3 regions of the Streptomyces sp. NPDC002754 genome follow, and region 2 is predicted to be linked to each of the others. Evidence: riboswitches for the same ligand, from Rfam matches in the RefSeq annotation. Region 2 holds a riboswitch; each other region holds the start of a gene.
What was found. Region 2 has a riboswitch for cobalamin ahead of ACWD2L_RS05210 (ABC transporter substrate-binding protein). Riboswitches for the same ligand answer to the same signal wherever they lie in the genome.
Positions count from the first base shown of each region.

Region 1: it holds a riboswitch for cobalamin, as region 2 does, so the genes downstream of both, metE (5-methyltetrahydropteroyltriglutamate--homocysteine S-methyltransferase) here and ACWD2L_RS05210 (ABC transporter substrate-binding protein) in region 2, are expected to answer to the same signal.
Region 3: it holds a riboswitch for cobalamin, as region 2 does, so the genes downstream of both, ACWD2L_RS02320 (FecCD family ABC transporter permease) here and ACWD2L_RS05210 (ABC transporter substrate-binding protein) in region 2, are expected to answer to the same signal.

Region 1 covers NZ_JBSFVM010000001.1:954,340-958,826, reverse strand. The annotation lists gene ACWD2L_RS04610 (amidohydrolase family protein) at 1-758, opposite strand, end outside; gene ACWD2L_RS04605 ((2Fe-2S)-binding protein) at 876-1,550, opposite strand; gene ACWD2L_RS04600 ((2Fe-2S) ferredoxin domain-containing protein) at 1,547-1,939, opposite strand; cobalamin riboswitch at 2,001-2,124, opposite strand; cobalamin riboswitch at 2,218-2,441, shown strand; gene metE (5-methyltetrahydropteroyltriglutamate--homocysteine S-methyltransferase) at 2,608-4,487, shown strand, end outside.
Region 2 covers NZ_JBSFVM010000001.1:1,074,476-1,078,962, reverse strand. The annotation lists gene ACWD2L_RS05220 (arginine deiminase) at 1-344, shown strand, start outside; gene ACWD2L_RS05215 (hypothetical protein) at 375-2,561, shown strand; cobalamin riboswitch at 2,615-2,804, shown strand; gene ACWD2L_RS05210 (ABC transporter substrate-binding protein) at 2,841-3,893, shown strand; gene ACWD2L_RS05205 (FecCD family ABC transporter permease) at 3,953-4,487, shown strand, end outside.
Region 3 covers NZ_JBSFVM010000001.1:466,488-470,974, forward strand. The annotation lists gene ACWD2L_RS02310 (ABC transporter substrate-binding protein) at 1-481, opposite strand, end outside; gene ACWD2L_RS02315 (ABC transporter ATP-binding protein) at 512-1,276, opposite strand; gene ACWD2L_RS02320 (FecCD family ABC transporter permease) at 1,356-2,384, opposite strand; cobalamin riboswitch at 2,544-2,665, opposite strand; gene ACWD2L_RS02325 (ATP-binding protein) at 3,008-4,228, shown strand; gene ACWD2L_RS02330 (roadblock/LC7 domain-containing protein) at 4,246-4,487, shown strand, end outside.

The sequences.
Region 1 (4,487 bases), 120 kb from region 2:
ACGTCCTGGCGGACCTCGATCCCGTCGGCCGTCATCCACGTGCAGTGCTCGATACTGTCGACCCCTGCCGCGACGGCGGCGGTGATGCCGTCCGCACCGTGCGCGTGCGCCGCGACCGGCAGTCCGGCGCGGTGTGCCTCGTCGACGAGCGCCGCCAACTCCCCTTCGGAGAACTGGGTTTCCCAGCTCTGGGCGCCGCCCTTGGTGAGCCCGCCGCCGGTCTCCATGACCTTGATGACCTTGGCGCCCGCCTCCGCGTTGCGCCGCACAAGGCGCCGGACCTCCTCAGGGCCGGAGACCTCGCCACCGAGGAACCAGCAATGGCCACCGGGCGGAGTGACGGGCACCGTCGCCGAGACCAGCCGCGGGCCCACGGCCGAGCCCTCCCTGATGTCGTGGGCGAGACGCACCGCGAGGCCGCCCCGGTCACCGAGATCGCGGGCCGTCGTGACACCGACGCTCAGCAACTTCCGAGCCCGAGCGGCCATCGCGGCGAACAGCGCCTCGTCGTCCTGCTCCTGGAGCGTGGCTACGGGTTCCGGTCCCGCGTCGAAGCAGAGGTGCACGTGGGCGTCGATCAGGCCCGGGAGCACGGTCGCGGCGGGAAAGTCGAGCCGGGGCTCGTCGGGCTCCGCCTGGCGCTCGACCTCCGAGCGCGGGCCGGCGCCGGCGATGACGCCCTCGCGTACGAGGACGGCGCCGTCGGCGACTGTGTGAAGATCCGGTCCGGCCAGGACTTGCGCGGCGGTGATCAACATGAAGCGCGGCTCTCTTTCGTCTGCGAGGAACGCCAGTTGCTGCAACGCAGCACATCAGAAAGGGTCAGGGGTTGTCGGTTGCACGCGCCGCCCCGCCCCCGCTGTGTCCTGTCTTCGTCACCGCGTCAGACAGCAGTCTCCGCATGTGCCGCCGCCGGGAGCGCGGTAGAAGAGGCAGCAGCTCCGGCGGCGGAATGTCAGGTCCGGGCCGGTGATCCGGCCCGTTCCGTGTAGCCGGCCCGTCTCCAGGAGTTCGCGTGTCAGCCGCGTGAGATCCGTGCGCAAGTCGGGTCGGGACCGCAGCAGTTGAGCCGACGACCCGAGGAGAGCCGAGGCGGAATTGCCGGCCAGCAGGCGTGGCGCCACCTTGACGGTGAGGCCGTTCTCGACCGCTGCCAGGACTCCGTCCACCTCCGCGTGGACCGCGTCGGCGAGGGAGCGGAGCTCCGTCGCACGTCGGCCCTCGGGCCGGGGCAGGCGCAGAGCCGAGCTCTCACCGGACCACTCGACCGTGCTCATCGCCAGCACGATCCCGTGGACGAGGGCGCAGGCGAGGACCGGTGACCAGAGGCGTGCCGCGAGGCCCAGGTGGGCGATGGAGGCGCCGATGCGGGGTTCGGGGGTGGCGTAGTGGTCGTTGACCGCCTGGGCTCGTGCGGCGAGCCCGGCGTGGGTGAGCCGTGCATCGGGCCGCCGCCGCGTCGGCGTCGTGTCGAGGGCGAAGAATCCCCCGAGCCGCGACTCCACGTCCCGCAGCGCCTCGGCGACCTGTTCCGACGGCACCTCGTTCATGAGGCCCTGGCCCGGCGCGGCGCCTCGATGACGTAGAGGTCCAGGATCGCGGGGCGCTCCGCGACTCCCGGTCCGCCTGCCCCTATCCAGTCCGCGATGTCCTCGGTGGCGTCAGCGTCGTTGACCAGGCCGAGCCACACCGGTCGTGCTCCGGCCGCCCGACCGGCGGCGGAGGGCTGTACGACGATGACATTGGCCTGATCGCAGACGTCCAGGCACTCGGAGATCCGTGTCGGCGCGATCCGGCGCAACCGCGCCGTCTGCGCGGCGTGATCACCGTCGACCTTGACCGTTCCGCAGCAGCAGTCGCGGCACACGACCACGCGGCACGGAACCGCCCGGTCCGCCGCGGGGGCCGTCGCTTCGGCTTCGGCGAGCCGTTCGGGCATGCCGCATCCTCCCTCTCGCCGGGGAGTTCCGCCCCGGATCGCTTCGAGGGGGCGACAGCGTGAGTCTCCTGGCTCTCGGGTCCGTGCTCGTCCCGGCCTTCCCACCCTCGCGGGGGCAGTGGCTCTCCGGGATCCGCTCGCCGATCACAGTGGCGGTACCGCACCGGATTCGCACCGGTTTCCTCGGGCCGCCGTCGCCCGTGTTCACCGTCATCATGCCATCCGGCGAGGAGCTGCCGACGGGCCGGACGTTGTGGCGCCTCCCGGGCGCGGACCCGTAGGGTGAACGACGTAGCTGGTTCGCCCCGCCCGCCAGACGGGGTGTCGTAAGAGGGAACCCGGTGGGATTCCGGGACTGCCCCGCAGCGGTGAGTGGGAACGACCGCCGTCATACGCACTGGGCCCCGGAAGAGGGGTCTGGGAAGCGACGGTCACTAGGTGTCCGCCCTTTCGGGTGGGCGTGCCCGCAAGTCCGAAGACCTGCCAACTGCCCGTGCACGGACGACACGTGCGCGGACATCTCGGTGACCTCGAGGGCGGGTCGGCGTACACATACCGGCGAAAAGATCGTGCCTCGCAGCGCGCGGTCACCGCTCCGGTGGTGTCACTCCTTCGCGCCGCAGAGGCCTTCCGGGATCTCAGGGATACGTCTCTCGAAGGAGAATTCCGTGACCACCAGGACCGCGGACACCACGACCGCGCACACCGGGACCGAGCCCGCGCGGGCCACCGTGTACGGCTACCCTCGCCAGGGCCCGGACCGGGAACTGAAGAAGGCGATCGAGGGCTACTGGAAGGGCCGCGTCGACGCCGACGGTCTTCGCTCCACCGCCGCCGAACTCCGCCGTGCCAACTGGCGGGAACTGGCCGCGTCCGGCATCGACGAGGTGCCGACCGGCGACTTCTCGTATTACGACCACGTCCTGGACACGACCGTCATGGTCGGTGCGGTGCCCGAGCGCCACCGGGCCGCCGTCGCGGCGGACGCCCTGGACGGGTACTTCGCGATGGCACGCGGCACCCAGGACGTCGCCCCGCTGGAGATGACCAAGTGGTTCGACACCAACTACCACTACCTTGTGCCGGAGTTGGGCCCGGACACGGTGTTCACCACCGATTCCACCAAGCAGGTCGCGGAACTCACGGAGGCCCTCGCCCTCGGCCTGGACGCCCGCCCCGTACTGGTCGGACCGGTCACCTACCTTTTGCTGTCGAAGCCCGCTCCCGGCGTGGCCGACGACTTCGATCCGCTCACCCTGCTGGACCGCCTGCTGCCCGTCTACGCCGAGGTTCTCAGCGACCTGCGGGCCTCGGGCGCCGCCTGGGTGCAGCTCGACGAGCCCGCCCTGGTCCAGGACCGCACTCCGGCGGAGCTGAACGCCGCCGCCCGCGCCTACCGTGACCTCGGCACGCTCGCCGACCGGCCGAAGCTCCTGGTCGCCTCGTACTTCGACCGACTCGGCGAGGCCCTGCCGGTGCTCGCCAAGGCGCCCGTGGACGGTCTCGCCCTCGATTTCACCGGTTCCGCCACCGCCAACCTGGAGGAACTCGCCGCCGCCGGAGGCCTGCCCGGCAAGCGTCTCGTCGCCGGTGTGGTCAACGGCCGCAATGTGTGGGTGAACGACCTTGAGCGGTCACTCGCCACGCTCGGCACTCTGCTCGGACTCGCCGACCGCGTCGACGTGGCCGCTTCCTGCTCGCTGCTGCACGTTCCGCTGGACGCGTCCGTGGAGCGGGACATCGAGCCGCAGGTCCGGCGCTGGCTCGCCTTCGCCCGCCAGAAGACCACCGAGGTCGCCACCCTTGCCAGGGGCCTCACCCGAGGAACCGGCGTGGTCGAGGCCGAACTCGCCGCCAACCGCGCCGCGTTGAGTTCCCGGGCCACCTCGCCCATCACCCGTGATCCGGCGGTGCAGGCCCGCGCCGCCGCCGTCACCGAGGCGGACCTGCGCCGCTCGCAGCCGTACGCCGAGCGGACCGCCGCCCAGCGTGCCCTGCTGAACCTGCCGCTGCTGCCGACGACGACCATCGGCTCGTTCCCGCAGACCGGCGAACTCCGCGCCGCGCGCGCCGATTTGAGGGCCGGACGCATCGACAGCGAGGGGTACGAGTCCCGCATCAGGAACGAGATCCGTGAGGTCGTCTCCTTCCAGGAGAAGGCCGGTATCGACGTGCTCGTGCACGGCGAACCCGAACGCAACGACATGGTCCAGTACTTCGCCGAGCAGCTGGACGGCTACCTCGCCACGCAGCACGGCTGGGTCCAGTCCTACGGCACCCGCTACGTCCGCCCGCCGGTCCTCGCGAGTGACATCTCCCGCCCCGCAGCGATGACCGTGCGCTGGACGACGTACGCCCAGTCCCATTCCAGCCGTCCGGTCAAGGGCATGCTCACCGGCCCGGTCACCATGCTCGCCTGGTCCTTCGTCCGCGACGACCAGCCGCTGGGTGACACCGCCCGGCAGGTCGCCCTCGCCCTGCGCGACGAGGTCGACGACCTGGAGGCGAACGGCACTTCGGTCATCCAGGTCGACGAACCGGCACTCCG
Region 2 (4,487 bases):
CGCTGCGCCCCAGCGACAAGGCACCCGGCCTGGAGATCACCGACGAGCGCTCGGCCGCGTTCACCGACGTCGTCGCGAAGGCCCTCGGCATCGGCGACCTCCAGGTCATCGAGACGGGCGGCGACGTGTACGCGTCCGAGCGCCAGCAGTGGGACAGCGGCAACAACGCGGTGGCCCTCGAACCCGGCGTGGTCTTCACCTACGACCGCAACACCCAGACGAACACGCTGCTGCGCAAGGCGGGTGTCGAGGTCATCACCATCGTCGGCGCCGAACTCGGCCGGGGGCGCGGCGGCGGCCACTGCATGACCTGCCCCATCATCCGGGACCCGCTCCACTATTGAGGCGGCCCCCGGACAGGTACCTTCGAGGGCATGGAGAAGGTCACGCTCCATCCGCTGCTCCGCGTGGTGGCCCTCGTCGTGGCCACTCTCGCCACACTGACCGTGTGCGTCACGGCCACCGTCCGCGGCACGCTGCTCGACCCCGGCTTCCACGCCGCCGTCCTCGACGAGCAGCACGCCTACGACCGGCTCTACAACGAGGTCCTGGTCGACCCGAAGGCGTCCCCGGTCACCCGCGATCTGCTGGCCCGGCTCGCGGTGCCGGAGGCCCAGATCACCTCCAACCTGAAGCTGGTGCTGCCGCCCGACACGCTGCGCGACCTGACCCGGCAGCAGGTCGACGCGGTGGTCGGCTATCTGAACGGCGACCGTGAGGACCTGCGCCTCGTCGTCGACCTGCGCCCGGTCCTCGCCAACCTCGGCGACCTGGCGCACACCTATTTCGGGGATCTTGTCGCGGGCGTCCAGAACCGCTCCGAGCCCGACTTCGAGCGGTTCCGGTCGACGCTCGCCGACGAGGCGCGCGAGCTCGCCGCCGGGCGTGCGCCCGACGACCTGCCGCGGCTGCCGCTGACACCGGACCAGGCGAGCCGCGTCACCGACGCCCTGCTCGCCCTCGTACCGGCCGGGGAGCGCAAGGACCTGCGCCCGGAGGTCGAGACGGCGCTCGCGGAGGGAGACGTCGGCACCGCGCTCGCCGCAGTCGCCCCGGCCACCGTCACGGACCGCGTCCAGAGCGCGACGGCCCAGCTCCGCACGCTCGTCGACGGCGGCACCTGGGACCTGACGGACACCCTCGAGGCCTCCGGCAACGACCTGTCCGGTCTGCACGACGCGCGCCCGTACACGGCGGTCGGCCTCGGAGTGCTCGAAATCGTGGCGGCGGCGCTCCTGTTGGTGTCCCTTGCGGCGCTGTGGCTGCTCGCTCCGCGGCAGCCGGGGCGCCGACTGGTCCTGCTCGGGATTCCGCTCCTGGCCGGCGGGGTGCTCGCCGGGCTGGCCGCCTGGGTGACGCGCCTGGTCACCGACGGGCGGATCGTCGCGCCTCCCGACTCGTGGCCGCCGAGCCTGACCCGCCTCGTCGACGACGTGCAGCGCGCCGCGGTCGGTCACCTCACCGGCACCGCGCTGTGGGCCGCGCTCGTGCCCGTGCTCGCCGGGGCGCTTCTCGCCGGTGTCGGCCTGCTCATGCGGACCGGGCTCGCCGGCCGGGTTCCGCGGGTGGCGCGGGAGCGGCTCGGGTCGCCGCGGCGGACGGTCGGCCTGGGGTTCGGGGCGGCGTGCGTGGCGGTCGCGGGGATGGTCCTGATGCCGCTGGCCGCGTCACCCGCGGCGGCCCGCGAGTGCGAGGGCAGCACCGAACTGTGCGACCGCCCCTACGACGAGGCCACGTACCTGACCGCGCACAACGCGATGTCGACGACCGCCGACCACTTCATCGGGCCGCTCCAGGACCCGCGTATCAGCACGCAGTTGGACCACGGGGCGCGCGCCCTGCAGCTGGACACCTACCGCTGGGAACGGCCCGAGGAGATCGCCGAGCGTCTCGACGAATCCGACTTCACGGCCGAGCAGCGGGCGCTGGTGAGGTCCGCGGTCAACCGGATCAATCCACCGCGCAAGGGGCTGTGGCTGTGCCATTCGGTGTGCCGGGCCGGGGCGATCTCCCTGGTGCCGGTGTTGCGCGAGATCGGCGACTGGATGAAGGACCACCCGAATGAGGTGGTCAGCCTGATCATCCAGGACGCCATCTCCGCAGAGGACACCCAAAAGGCCTTCCACCAGGCCGGTTTGGACGAGCTGGTCCGCCGGCCGGACGCCGATCCGGCGAAGCCGTGGCCGACGCTCGGCGAGATGATCGACAGCGGCCGGCGTCTGGTCGTGTTCGCCGAGAAGGCGGACGGCCCGGCCCCCTGGTACCGCAACTTCTACCGCTACGGCATGGAGACCCCGTTCACTTTCCGCTCCCCTGACCAGATGAGCTGCGTCCCGCACCGCGGCGGCGACGACAAGCGGCTGTTCCTCCTCAACCACTTCATCACCAACAACGGCGGCAGCCGCATCGACGCGGGCGAGGTCAACGCCCGCCGCTACGTCCTCGACCGGGCACACCGCTGCGAACGCGCACGCGGCAGGCCGGTCAACTTCGTGGCGGTCGACTACGCGACGATCGGGGACGCGCAGGGGGCGGTGGACGCGCTCAACGAGGGCCGCTGAGCGACGACTACCGGGCCTCCTGGCGAGGGGGACCGCCCCGCGTGATAGTTTCGCCGAGCCAGTCGTACCTTTGTGTGTTTTTCTACGCACACGGGTCAGGGAATCCGGTGGGAAGCCGGAACTGACGCGCAGCGGTGAGGGTGACGGGCGGAGCCACTGCCACTGGGCCGGCACATCGGTCTGGGAAGGCGCTTCGCGCGGACGACCCCGAGTCCGAAGACCTGCTGGCGGCCTCCAGTGCCGCGTGGCGTGGAGGCGGACCATAGGCCGGCTCCGCGTATGAGCCCTGGACGCGAAGGAACCTCCGTGCTGTTCGCACGTCAACTCCGCCGATGTGCCCCGCTGTTGGCGGGCGCTCTGCTGCTCTCCGGGTGCGGCACGACCGCCGCCGTCGAGGACGGTGCCGCCGGTGGCGGCGGTGTCACGCTCGACAATTGCGGCCAGAAGGTGCGGGTCACGCATGCCCCGCGCCGCGCCGTCGCCCTCGATCAGGGGTCCGCCGAGATCATGCTCTCGCTCGGCCTCGAGGACCGGATGGTCGGCACCGGCACCTGGACCGACCCGGTACCCAAGGAGCTGGCGAAGGCCAATGCGAAGGTGCCGCGCCTCGCCGACCGCTACCCGTCGCTCGAGAAGGTCCTCGGCACCGAACCGGACTTCGCCGCGGCCTCGTTCACGTACACCCTCGGCAAGGGCGGTGTGGCGCCGCGCGCGGAGTTCGAGAAGCTCGGCGTGCCCACGTACCTTTCCCCCAGCGACTGCGTGGGCAAGGACAACGGCGACGGGGACGGGGTACGGACCAAGACTCTGGGGCTCGACGTCGTGTACGGGGAGATTCGCGATCTGGCGCGCGTCTTCGATGTCGAGGAGCGCGGCGAGAAGCTCATCGGCACGCTCAAGTCCCGGGTGCGGAAGGCCACTTCCGGGATCGACGCGCATGGAGTGGACGTCCTGTACTGGTTCGCCAACTCCGACTCGCCCTATATGGCGGGCTGTTGCGGCGCCCCCGGCGTCGTCACCAAGGAGCTCGGGGCGCGCAACGTCTTCGACGACACGCACGCGGAGTGGCCACAGGTCAACTGGGAGACGGTCGCGGACCGCGATCCGGACGTGCTGGTCATCGGCGATCTGACGCGCCGCTCGCAGTCGGCCGAGTCGGCCGCGCAGAAGATCAAGTTCCTGGAGTCCGACCCCGTCACCAAGCACATGACCGCCGTGAAGAAGAAGCGGTACGTGCGGCTGAGCGGGCAGGCGATGAACCCGACCATCCGGACGGTCGACGGCGTGGAGCGGGTGGCCGCGGGGCTGCGCGAGTTCGGCCTCACGCGGTGACGGCTCGCACGGTCGCGGCCCCCGCGGTCACGGCGGCGCAGCCGAAGGCCTCGCCCCGGATCACCCTTCGCGCCACGCTCGCCTGGGCGGCCGGCATCGCCGCGCTGTGCGCCTCGGTCGCCTTCGCCATCACCCTCGGGCCCGCGCGGATTCAGGTCGGCGACGTGTGGGCGGCGGTGGGCGACCGGATGGGCCTCGCGACCTCGGACCTCTCGCCGATCCGGGACGGCATCGTATGGAATCTACGGCTGCCGCGGACGCTGCTCGCGGCGGTGTGCGGGGCGGGGCTCGCGGTGTGCGGGACGGTGCTTCAGGCGCTGCTGCGCAATCCGCTGGCCGATCCGTTCGTACTCGGTGTCTCCTCGGGCGCGTCGACCGGAGCCGTACTCGTCGTCGTGCTCGGCCTTGGCGGGGGTGCCATCTCGGTGTCGGGCGGCGCGTTCGTCGGCGCCGTCTGCTCGTTCGCGCTGGTGCTGGTGTTGAGTCACACGCTGGGCGGCAGCACCGACCGTGTGGTGCTGTGCGGGGTCGCGGCGATGCAGCTGTTCTCGGCGCTGACCTCGTTCGTGGTACTGACGTCGGCGGACGCGGAGA
Region 3 (4,487 bases), 610 kb from region 2:
CGCGTGAGGTGCCGGTGCGGGCGTTGCGGCAGGACTCGGTGAGCAGGTACGTGTCGATGCCGGCCTTGTGCAGGTCCGCCGGTGTCAGCGCGTTCTCGTTGAAGCCGTAGTTCCAGCCGGCGAAGACGAGGTCGGCGCGCGCGTCGAGGGCCACCTCCTTGGTGACACGGTCCTTGGAGAGCCACTTCACCTTGTCGTAGGCGCCCTTGTACGGCAACCCGTCGGTGGAGCCCTTGTCGGCCGGCATGGCGTAGCCGGCCATGCGGTCCTCGAGACCGAGCGCGAACATCAGCTCGGTGATGCCGACATCGTTGGTCACCACGCGCTGGGGGCGCTTGTCGTACGTGACCTTCTTCCCGCAGTTGGTGACGGACACCGACGCGGACGTCGTCGACTTGCTGTCGGACGCGACGTTCGCGCCGCAGCCGGTGAGGGTGAGCGCGGCGGCGAGGCCGAGCGAGGCGGGCATGAGCTTGCGCACGGGAGCCTTCCAGAGTGGGTCGGAGCGGGGTCAGTGAGTCGTCAGCGGATCGAAGAGGAACTGGGTGGCGCCGGTCTCGGGGTGGCACACGCGATGTGCCCGTACGCCGAAGACCTCGGCGAGCAGCGAGCGGGAGAGCACCTCGTCCGGGGTGCCGGAGGCGACGACACGGCCGGCGTGCAGGACGTGCAGCCGGTCGCAGTGGGCGGCGGCGAGGTTCAGGTCGTGCAGGGCCGCGAGGACCGTCGGGCCGCTGGCGCGCACCCGGCGCAACACGTCGAGCTGGTGGGCGATGTCGAGGTGGTTGGTGGGCTCGTCGAGGACGAGGACGTGCGGCTGTTGGGTGAGCGCGCGGGCGATGAGCACACGCTGCTTCTCGCCGCCGGACAGCGACAGGAAGCCGCGGTCGGCGAGGTGGTCCACGCCCGCCTGTTCCAGGGCCTGTCGGCAGACCTGCCGGTCACGGGCGGCATCGCGTTCGCGGTGCGGCAGGCGGCCCATGGCGACGATCTCGGTAACGGTGAAGTCGAAGTCCGCCACCGACTCCTGCGGCAGCGCGGCGATCAGACGCGCCGCGGCCCGGGGTGTCATGCCGTGCACGTCCTCGCTCTCGACCGTGACGACTCCCGCGTCCGGCCGCCGCGCCCGATAGACGCACCGCAGCAGCGTCGACTTGCCGCTGCCATTGGGGCCGACGAGACCCACGAAGGTGCCGGCCGCCGCGCCGAGGGTGACCTCGTCGACGATCCGCGCCCCCGCCGCCTCGACCGACACACCTTCGACGTCGAGCCGCATGACTCCTCCTCAAGAACAAGCTTCGGTACGTGTACGTGTACGTGTACGGATACGGGGCGGGGCCGAGGGACGGGCGGACTCAACGGCCCGTCAGCGCATGGCCACCGCGCCGCATGAGCAGGAGGAACGCGGGGACACCAAGGGCAGCCGTGACCACACCCACCGGGAGTTCGGTCGGTGCGAGCAGCACCCGTGACAGCACGTCGGCCCACACGAGCAGGACCGCCCCGGCGAGCGGCGCGATCGCGAGCACGCGCGCGTGCGAGGCGCCCACGAGCATCCGCACGAGGTGCGGAACCATCAGCCCGACGAAGCCGATCGCCCCGCTCACGGCGACGACCGTGCCCGTCACGGCGGCGGTCACGACGAACAGTTCGCGCCGCAACCGGTCCGGTGGCACGCCCAGGGCGGCCGCCGTCTCGTCGCCCATCGAGAGCGCGTCCAGCGAGCCCGCCCGGAGTCGCAGCCACAGCCAGCCGACCACGACCGTCGCGGCGGCCAGCGGGACCTTCGGCCACGTCGCACCGCCCAGACTGCCGAGCAGCCACATCATCGCCGCGCGCGCGGCCTCGCCCCGCTCGGCGCCGAAGACCATGACGGTGGTGACGGCCTGGAACCCGTAGGCGAGCGCCGTACCGGTCAACACGAGGCGCAGCGGGCTGAGTCCGAGCGGGGAGCGGGCCACCAGGTAGACCACGACGGTTGCGGCGAGTGCCGACACGAAGGCCGAGAAGGAGAGCGCCCAGACGCCGAGTCCGGCCAGTGCTCCGAAGAGGATGACGGCGTTGGCGCCGACGGCGGCGCCCGAAGAGATGCCGAGTACGAAGGGGTCAGCGAGGGCGTTGCGCACCAGCGCCTGCACCGCGACGCCGACCGCGGCGAGCCCCGCGCCGACGACGGCGGCGAGCACGACGCGCGGGAACCGGATCTCCCACACGATGGTGTAGGCCCCCGCGTCGTCGGCGCCGAGACTCCCGCCACTGAGCCCCGCCCACATGAGGCGCAGCACCTGTGCCCAGCTCATGCCGGCCGCGCCGAGCCCGACCCCGCACGCCAACGAGACGGCCAGGACGAGCACGAGAGCGACCGCCAGCGGGACAGCCGGTATGCGCCCACGCGAGACATCGGTGGGGGCAGCGGGAGCGGCGGTGCGGAGCAACACGGGCGAACATCCTCCGGGTTGGCGCCACCGGAGGAAGGTGCAGGGCGCCAGCAGGACCCGCAGGGTTTCTGGCTGTCCCTGCTCGCAGTCCACGGCGAGCGGTCGACGGGTCACGCACCTGCCGCGGGTGATCGGACTCGCATGGCCAGGCAGGCCACGCACACCGTTGCGGGTCAGCGCCGGATTCGCACCGGCTTCCCCCGCGGGAGGCAGGCGCAGCCTAGCAAGCCGGGAAGGGCGGCCAGGCTCCGGCCGGGGTGTTCCCCGCATGACGCGCATCACGTGTGTGAGCCGGGAACCCGGCCACATCCGTACCCGACCAACGGAGTCCGACCAGGGGATGGCCGATTATCGATCATCGCTGTGGCGGAAACCATGCCGCCGCGGACGCGAATAGTCCGTTTCGCTTCAACGGGGCTATGAGGCAAGGCGGTTGAGCCGCAGCGGCCCTGGTAGCATCCCCGCGGCGATCTTGATCAACTCACCCCGCGCGCCGACTTGACACTGCCGCGGGGGGAGAGCGGGGGTACGGGTCGCCGATCTATCTGCCCGTGCCAAGAGAGGCGTCCATGACACACGCACTTGTGTGGTGCCTGGGTGCGATTGCGCTGATATCCATCGTCGCAAGCGTTGCACTCATAGCCCGTACCCGAGCGCTGACCGACAAGAGACGTCAGGACGCAGAGGAACAGCAACAACGACTGGACCAGGCCACCGCGCAGATCGCGGCCCACCAGTCCGAACTGAAGAGGTCCCGCGCGGAGCGGGACGGCGTCATCGCCGAGGCGCGGGCGGCCGCGGAGGACAGCACGAAGTCGGTCCTCAAGGGGGCGGCCAGCTTCCTGCAGAGCCTGGCGGCCGAGCAGACCGCGCTGCTGGACAGCGTGCAGCGCAAGTACGGCGGCCACGAAGTCCTCAATGACCTCCTGGACGTGCACCACGCCAACGCTCAGATGGCGCGCAAGGCCCAGGGCATCGCGGTGATGTGCGGGGCGCCGCTGGGCCGCCGCAACCGGCCGGCCAGCGTGTACGACGTGGCGCGCAGCGCCCAGGGCCAGATCCGCAACTTCCAGCGCGTGTCGATCATGCAGCAGCCCGGTTTGGCCCTCAAGGCCACCGCGGTCGCGCCGGTCGCACTGGCCGTCGCCGAACTGCTGGACAACGCGGCGAGCTTCTCGCAGCACGACGCCCCGATCGAGGTCACGTTCCAGCGCGTGCAGGGCAACCTGTGCATCGTCATCGACGACGCCGGCGTCAGCATGAGCGACGAGGACCGCCAGCGTGCCACCACCCTGCTGTCCGGCGACGAACCGCCGCAGCTGCAACAGCTGGGCACCCAGCCGAAGTTCGGCTTCCCGGTGATCGGCCTGATCGCCCGTCAGTACGGCTTCAAGGTGGACGTCTCCGGTGTGTCCCGCTACGGCGGTGTGCGGGCCGTCGTCCTGCTGCCCGAGGAGTTGTGGACCATGGAAGAGGCGACCCCCAAGGCTGCGCCCACCCCCACCCCCACCTCCGCTCCCGCACCGGCCGCACACGTCGCGCCCTCGCCCGTTCGCCAGGGACCGAGCCGTTCCGAGGTGGCACCCCAGCGCACCCCGAACGGTCTGCCCAAACGCGCCAACCGCCAGTCGCCGAACACCCCCGCAGCTCCGGCGGACATGCCCCACCCGGACGGCGTCACACAGTCCCTGCCTCGGGCATCCAGCCGGGGGCTGGGCGCGTTCCAGCGCGGCACCCTTGAAGCGCGCGCCGACGAGGCCCCACTGGGCGAAGGGTCTGATGACCGGTGAGCGCCGACCTGTCGTGGATGCTCGACGACATCGTGAAGAACGTGGTCGGTGCGCGCCATGCCGTCCTGCTGTCCGCCGACGGCCTTCCCCGCGCCTCCACCGAGGGCCTGGCCGAGGGGGACCTGCGCACCATCTCCACGGCCATGTCCGGCATCCAGGCCCTGAGCCGTGCCACAGCCCCGTTCGTCGGGACCGCGGCGAATGCGGCCTGGACGCAGACCGTCATCGAGTTCGGGCACGGCTGGATCTTCCTGATCGG